Regions from separate parts of the Lysinibacillus sp. RC46 genome, predicted to be linked through region 2. Evidence: riboswitches for the same ligand, from Rfam matches in the RefSeq annotation. Region 2 holds a riboswitch; the other holds the start of a gene.
The links. Region 2 has a riboswitch for S-adenosylmethionine ahead of ABH966_RS26650 (MetQ/NlpA family ABC transporter substrate-binding protein). Riboswitches for the same ligand answer to the same signal wherever they lie in the genome.
Positions count from the first base shown of each region.

Region 1: another riboswitch for S-adenosylmethionine. It lies ahead of ABH966_RS10600 (methionine ABC transporter ATP-binding protein); the one in region 2 lies ahead of ABH966_RS26650 (MetQ/NlpA family ABC transporter substrate-binding protein).

Region 1 is NZ_JBGCCF010000009.1:114,078-118,295, reverse strand. It holds gene gcvH (glycine cleavage system protein GcvH) at 1-115, shown strand, start outside; gene ABH966_RS10610 (toprim domain-containing protein) at 497-838, shown strand; gene ABH966_RS10605 (thioredoxin family protein) at 855-1,157, shown strand; SAM riboswitch class I at 1,222-1,326, shown strand; gene ABH966_RS10600 (methionine ABC transporter ATP-binding protein) at 1,647-2,675, shown strand; gene ABH966_RS10595 (methionine ABC transporter permease) at 2,665-3,333, shown strand; gene ABH966_RS10590 (MetQ/NlpA family ABC transporter substrate-binding protein) at 3,421-4,218, shown strand, end outside.
Region 2 is NZ_JBGCCF010000062.1:1,741-5,958, reverse strand. It holds gene ABH966_RS26660 (methionine ABC transporter permease) at 1-522, opposite strand, end outside; gene ABH966_RS26655 (methionine ABC transporter ATP-binding protein) at 515-1,540, opposite strand; gene ABH966_RS26650 (MetQ/NlpA family ABC transporter substrate-binding protein) at 1,646-2,479, opposite strand; SAM riboswitch class I at 2,570-2,674, opposite strand; gene ABH966_RS26645 (pyridoxal phosphate-dependent aminotransferase) at 2,862-4,031, opposite strand; gene ABH966_RS26640 (PhzF family phenazine biosynthesis protein) at 4,139-4,218, shown strand, end outside.

The DNA of each region.
Region 1 (4,218 bases), on a different contig from region 2:
CGTTAATGAATCACCATATGAAAAAGCATGGATGATCGTTGTAGAGCCTGCTGATGCTTCAGAAATTGACAAGCTTATGACAGCTGAGCAATACGAAGAAATGATTGCAGAATAAGACAAGCCTTTAACTTCTTTCAGCGAGTGTTCAAACATCAGCTAAAAGAAGTTAAAGCCTCCGGCGGATGTCATGGAATCGGAAAGGAGTGCTTAGAGGATGTTAGCCTAAGATCATCGCATCCATGCGATAACGGCTAACTGACCTGCGTCGTGCAGGCCTAAGCACAAAGCCGATTCCTGACGCGATTATGTCGAGGCATAATTGATCAGAAAAACGTCGGAAACTACCGACGTTTTTTTTTATCTTAACCATCCTGCCACTATAGTTGGTAAGGTAAATGCAAGTATATTCCCTTATTAATAGGTATCTAACTGTATCAACGACAAGGTTTGTTGATATAATGAATTATAAGGGATATGTCTAAATGGGGGTGGCGTGATGTTCGAGGGAAAATGCTTAATTGTCGAAGGCCGATCGGATAAACTTCAAATCGAACCTATTTTAAATGAAGACGTAAAAATACTTTGTACAAATGGTACAATTGGTGTGCATCAATTAGAAGAGCTACTCGATCCATATGAGGGTTGTGAGCTTTATACATTTTTTGATGCAGATACATCAGGTAATAAGCTACGGGCATTAATGGACAGACATTATCCAGAGGCTGAGCATTTACGTACGATGCCAACATATAAGGAAGTTGAGACAACTCCGAGGAAAGTGTTAGCGGCGATATTGCTTCGTGCACATTTCTCAATCCATAATGAATATATTTTGTAAGGTTGCGTGAAAAAAGATGGAAGAATGGTCAAAAGAGCAGTGGAACACGGCTATCCAGTCCGGTGAAAAGGCTGCCTTTTATTTATATACGCCAATGTGTGGAACGTGCGCAGTTGCATCGAAAATGATGGCGGTTATTGAGCAATTGCTGCCACAGCTACAGGTTGGTAAGGCGAATATTAATTTTATAGAGCAAATAGCTTATGATAATAAAATCGAAAGTGTACCATGTTTACTCGTATGTGAAGGCGGAGAAGTGATAGAAAAGGTTTATGCCTTCCAATCCGTACCATATTTATACGAATTGTTAAAAAACTAATTGACTGAATATTAATCACATGGTAAAGTAACAAATATATTAAAAAAACAATAAATATATCGAACTCTTATAAAGAGCGGCGGAGGGAAGTGCCCTATGAAGCCCGGCAACCATCACAAACGTGAAAAGGTGCCAAATCACCCAAAGATTTATCTTTGACAGATGAGAGAACGGTTTAGCGTATATGTACGTGACCCCTTCTACTTGTCTTTAAGTGAAGGGGTTTTTTAATTTCTTTCAGCGGGTGTCCTGGAATCGAAAAGGAGTGCTTAGAGGATGTTAGCCTAAAACCATCGCATCCATGCGATAATGGCTAACTGACCTGCATCGGTGCTGCTGTTGCTGCGTTAGCACTACGCTTTCGCGCAAAAAACATCTGCAGGCCTAAGCACAAAGCCGATTCCGGACGTAATGTTTATCTGTGCGAAAGCGAAGCGACAGCAACAATTATGCCGAGGCATAATTGATATAAGAAAAGGAGAATTCGCTATGATCAATCTTCAAAATATTACGAAGAAATACAAAACTACGAATGGCGAATTAACAGCAGTTAAAGACGTCAACCTTTCTATTAATAAAGGTGAAATTTTCGGCATTATCGGCTATAGTGGCGCTGGTAAAAGTACAATGATTCGTTTGTTAAATGGTTTAGAAAAGCCTACATCTGGTAAGGTGACGGTTAACAATCAAGAGTTTTCGTCCATAAAGGGACAAAAGCTTAGGGATGCTAGACAAAAGGTTAGTATGATTTTCCAACATTTCAATTTACTTTGGTCTAGAACTGTTGCCGAAAACATCGCTTTCCCATTAGAAATCGCAGGTGTGCCAAAGGCCAAACGGGAAGCACGTGTGAATGAATTGATTACACTAGTTGGCTTGGAAGGGCGCGAAAAAGCATATCCATCACAACTTTCGGGGGGACAAAAACAACGGGTAGGTATCGCTCGTGCACTTGCTAACAACCCAGAGGTATTGTTATGTGATGAGGCAACATCTGCACTCGATCCGGAGACAACAGATGCTATTCTTGATCTACTTGTCGATATTAACGAACGATTAGGTCTAACGATTGTGTTAATCACACATGAAATGCACGTTATCCGTAAGATTTGTCATCGTGTAGCGGTTATGGAAGCTGGTGAAATTGTAGAACGTGGTGAAGTATTACAAGTATTCCAAGCTCCACAAGCAGCCATTACGAAAAAATTCGTTTCTCAAATTACAGATACGAAGGAAACACAGGAAACAGTGGCACAAATTAAAGAAAATTACCCTAATGGACAACTTGTTAAGCTAATCTTTGTAGGAGAAAAAACAGAGCAGCCTGTCATTTCACATCTTGTGAAACAGTTTGATGTAGAAGTAAGTATTGTACATGGTAATATTTCGCAAACGAAAAATGGAGCGTACGGTACACTTATTGTGCAAATTGATGGCTCAGAGGCGAATGTTGCTGCTGCACTGAGTTACTTAAATACAGTCGAAGTACAAACGGAGGTGATTACAAATGCTAACTAGTCTTTTTCCGAATGTCGACTGGGAAAAAATGTGGGACGCTACGTATGAAACATTGTATATGACAACAATTTCTACGGTCATCACATTTATACTTGGATTAGTAATTGGAATCTTATTATTTTTATCAAGTCCCAACCAACTATGGGCCAACAAAATTGTAAACTTTTTAACAGGATCAATCGTTAACATTTTCCGCTCGATTCCATTTATCGTATTGATTATCTTATTAATTCCATTTACGAAATTTTTACTCGGCACAATTCGTGGCGCAGATGCGGCTTTACCAGCATTAATTATTGGAGCTGCACCATTCTATGCGCGAATGGTATTAATCGCCTTACGCGAAATTGATAAAGGTGTTATTGAAGCGGCTCGTTCAATGGGTGCCAAAACGTCAACGATTATTTGGAAAGTATTAATTCCCGAATCGTTACCAGCGCTTATTTCTGGTCTTACTGTAACTGCTGTAGCACTTGTTGGTTATACTGCGATGGCAGGTATTATTGGCGCAGGTGGTCTAGGAAACTTAGCATTCTTAGATGGTTTCCAACGTAATCGCACAGATGTAACTTTAATGGCAACTATTTTAATCTTAATAGTAGTATTTATTATTCAATGGATTGGCGACTTAATTACAACCAAAACAGATAAACGCTAAAAAGAGCATCATACTATGAACATCTAAAAGGTTATCTCGGTTTCATACCGCTAACATATTTTATATAGGAAAAGGGAGAGTAATAAAATGAAGAAGTTATTAACAGGATTATTTTTATCTGTATTAGTACTAGCTCTAGCCGCTTGTGGTGCTGGTAAAAAAGAAGAAAAAAGCTCATCATCTGATGCTGGTGATAGTAAAGAGAATGTAACATTAACAGTAGGTGCTTCTAATACACCACATGCTGTTATTTTGGAAAAAGCAAAACCGATTTTAGCTAAAGAAGGTATCGATCTTAAAATTGAAACATATCAAGATTATGTATTACCAAACCAAGATTTAGAATCTGGCGAAATTGATGCAAACTATTTCCAACACATCCCTTATTTAGAGAAGGAAATTAAAGAAAAGGGTTATGATTTTGTAAACGCTGGTGGTATTCATATTGAACCAATCGGTATTTACTCTAAAAAATATAAATCTCTTGAGGATCTTCCAGAAGGTGCAACAATTTTACTTTCTAGCTCAGTTGCAGATCATGGACGTATGCTTTCATTATTAGAAGCTAAGGGCTTAATTAAACTTAAGGATGGAGTAAATAAAACATCTGCTGAACTTAAGGATATTGTAGAAAATCCTAAAAACTTCAAATTCGATGCAAATACAGCTCCTGAAATGCTTGTACAAATGTATGAAAATAATGAAGGTGATGCAGTTCTTATCAATTCTAACTACGCAATCGATAACGGCTTAAATCCATTGAAAGATGCAATTTCTCTTGAAGATAAAGAATCTCCATATGTAAACATTATCGCTGTACGTGCTGGTGATGAAACAAAACGAGAAATTAAAAAATTAATAGAAGTATTAAAATCTAAAGAAATC
Region 2 (4,218 bases):
ACCAACCATTCCTGCCATTGCTGTTGCTCCTATAAGACCGATTGTGGCAATCGTTAAACCTAAAATAATGGATGGGCGCGCCTCTCGTAATAAGACATTCCAAATAATATGACGACGTTTAATACCCATTGCTGTATAAGCTTCCACAACACCCGGATCAACTTCTAAAAGTGCAGTTTCCATAAGTCGCGCAATATAAGGCGTTGTATAAACAACAAGCGGTACAATAACACCTTTTACACCAATAGTTGTGCCGACGATTAGCTTCGTAAACGGTAAAATGAAGAATAGTAAAATAATGAACGGTACAGAGCGGATAATATTAATAAATAAATTGAAAAATTGATAGAGAAATTTATTTTCAAACGATTGTCCTGGGCGAGTTAAAACAATTAAAAGCCCTAATGGGATCCCTATTAAAATAGAGAAAAATAATGAAATCCCGACCATTTGGAAGGTTTCGATAATGGATTTCCCAATAACATCTGACCAATCTGCAAAGAAGCTTTGAATGCTATTCATTTAATTCGCCTCCTAATTCCTCAACGCTTACTCCGTTTTCTGTAAAATACTTAAGTGCTTTTTCTACGATATGTGCTTCACCGTGTAGATGCACGACAATATTACCGACAATGCCGTTTTTTAATTCAATGATATTGGCGGTTAAAATATTCGGTTGAACATCATAAACTTTACTCACTTCTGCTAGTAATGGTTTCCCTGTACTTTCACCAAGGAATGTTAAACGAATAACACTTCCTGAAACATTTAATTGCTCGATAAGGGAAGGGGATAAATTACGTTGAGAAATGGTATTTAAAAACTTTCGTGTCGTTGGATGCTGAGGCTTTGAAAATAGGTCTATAGCAGAGCCGTATTCCACAACCGCCCCTGATTCAAGAACAGATACATCGTCGCAAATTTTTTGAATAACATTCATTTCATGTGTAATGAGTAAAATAGTGATGCCTAGCTCGCGATTAATTTTCAAGAGAAGCTCAAGAATGGCGTCAGTTGTTTCGGGGTCGAGTGCACTTGTCGCTTCATCACTGAGCAAAATCTCAGGCTCTTGGGCAAGGGCACGTGCAATAGCGACACGTTGCTTTTGACCACCTGAAAGCTGGCTAGGATAGCTATCTAATTTCTCTGTTAGGCCAACAATTTCTGCATATTTTGCAACGCGTTTTTTCACTTCGGAGTCGTTATAGCCTAGAAGCTTTAATGGTACCGAGATATTGTTGTAAACAGTCGCTGTTTTTAAAAGGTTAAAATGCTGGAATATCATCCCGATTTTTTGACGAGTTTTGCGAAGGTCGTTTAGAGAAAGGGAAGTAATATCTACATGATCGATTAATACCTTTCCTGTTGTTGGACGTTCTAATAAATTGACACAGCGAATAAGAGTACTTTTTCCTGCACCACTGTAGCCAATAACCCCATGAATTTCACCTTTTTTGACATGCAAGTTAATACCATCTACTGCTTTGACGATACCATTTTTAGTTTTAAATTCTTTTGTTATATTTTCTAGTTGAATCATACGGTGATATCTCCTTTCTTAGTCCTTCTATAAATCAAGAATCTGCTAGCTTTCCTGTAGGAGTCCCGCAGATTCTTGATTTTATGAATGGTCCTTAATCGTCACTTACCAGCTTGGAATTACAGAGCCTTGGAATTCTTTTTCAATAAAATTGCGTACCTCATCAGATTGATAAGCTTCAACAAATTTTTTGATCGTTGGGTCATCTTTGTTTTCGGCACGTACTACAATGTAATTCACATATGGAGAGTCCGTAGATTCTAAAAGAATGGAGTCTTTTTTAGGATTAATGCCAGCATCAAGAGCGAAGTTTGTATTAATAGCTGCTACATCTACTTCACTAAGCTGTTTTGGAATTTGTGCAGCCTCTAATTCAATGAATTTCAAATTCTTTTTGTTTTCTTCCACATCGCGAATAGATGCTGTTAAGTCTGCACCGTCTTTTAATTTAATATAGCCCGCCTCTTGAAGGACAAATAGAGCACGAGCCCCGTTTGTTGGATCATTTGGTAATCCGAACGTTGCACCATCAGGAACGTCATCAAATGATTTATATTTCTCAGAGTATATGCCTAGAGGATTTAAAATTGTTTTTCCAACTGGCACTAAATCTGTATTGTGATCTTTGTTAAATGTCTCGAGGAATGGCTTGTGTTGATAACTGTTTACATCAAGATCGCCCTCTGCTAACGATGTATTTGGTAAAACATAATCAGAGAAAGATTTTACTTCTACCTCTAAGCCATTTTCTTTGGCAACTTTTGCTACAACCTCAGCAATTTGTTCGTGTGGACCAGAAGTTACACCTACTACAATCTTATTTTCATTAATAGCCTTACTTTGACTATCCTTACTATTTTCTTTAGTACCACAGCCTACTAATGCTGCTACTAATGTGAGACTTGCTAAACCTAATAAAATTTTATTTTTCTTTTTCATGAAACATACCTCCAAAGTTTTTTTATCGGTTTTTGAAAATAAAAAAAACTCTCTTAAAAAAATTAAGAGAGGCTCATAAAAAAGTGTCCTCTCTTATCTTTCAAACGATGATCGTTTGCAGGATTTAGCACCTTCCTTAAAAAAGGAGGTTGCCGAGCTTCATAGGGCCAGTCCCTCAGCTACTCTTGATAAGAGATTTATAATATTTTTTTGTAAATCCGATAGAACTAATATAAATTATAGGATATAGTAAGTCAATTGAATTTTTAAAATTTTTTATTTTGTTATAATATTTAGTTGCGAAAGAATCCGCAAGAAAGAGACAAAACTGTTCCCATAGCAAGTTTGAGCTAATGGAACAGTTTTTCGGGTAGAGTCTACTTCATGAGTTAAATAAGTTTAATTTTTCAATTCTACTGATCGCTTCACGTAAGCGGTCTTCGCTAACAAGTAAGCCAACCCGCACATAGCCTTCACCATATTGACCGAAGCCATTGCCTGCAGCTACTGCGATATCAGCTTTGTCGAGCAATAAATCGGCAAATTGTTCACTCGTAAAACCTAATGGAACAGGGAGCCATGCAAAGAAAGAGCCTCTCGGTGCTGTTACTTGCCAACCAATTCGCTGAGCTTCTTCGATCAGTACGTTTCGTCGACGCTCATAAGTCGCACTTAGCTTATCCACGCAACTCTGGGAAGCAGTAAGTGCAACTGCCGCGGCTTGTTGCACGGCAGGGAATTGACTACAAAATAGATGATCTTGAATAAGGTTAATGGCTGCAACAATATCAGGGTTACCAACTGCAAAACCAATGCGCCAGCCTGCCATATTATACGTTTTGGATAATGTATACATTTCGATACCGACATCTTTTGCACCGTCAGCTTGCAGGAAGCTGATAGGTTTATTGCCGTCAAATCCAATCGCCCCGTAGGCAAAATCATGTGCTACGATAATATTGTGCTCTTTTGCAAAGCGTACTGTTTCCTCGAAAAATTCAAGTGTTGCAGTACCGCCAGTTGGGTTATTCGGGTAATTCAAGTAAAGCATCTTCGCCTTTTCTTTTACTGCATCGGATAAAGCATTATAATCAGGCAGAAAATTATTTTCTGCAAAAAGAGGCATAACTTCAAAATTAACATCGCCTAATACGACACCTGATAAGTAATCTGGATATCCAGGATCGGGTAATAGCATAGTATCACCAGGGTTTAAAACGGCTAACGGTAACTCAACAAGACCAATTTTCGTACCACCGAGAATAGCTACTTCTGTGTCAGGATCAATGTCAACATTGTATTCGCGTTTGTAGAAACTTGCAGCTGCTTGGCGTAATTCTGCTATGCCATGAAATGGAGAGTATTTATGATTTTGAGGATTTTCTGCCGCCTCCTGCAATGCTTTAATAATATGTGGAGGAGTGGGTTGATCTGGATTACCTTGACCAAGATTAATAACATCACGCCCTTCAGCAAGAGCAGCGTTTACTTTTTGCACAAGTGCTGCAAAAAATTGAGTTGGAAGTAGCTGTAGTTTTTTTGAGAATTCCATGCATGTCCACCTTTTTCAGAATATAATAATTATTAAAGATATGATGCACATAATATTACTTTTTTTAGTAATTGTCTAGAGCCCAATAGTATATGAGGTGAGGAAAATTGAATAAAGTCTCGTATTTTATCGTCAATGCTTTTACTACAGAACTTTATAAGGGAAATCCCGCAGCAGTCTGTTTACT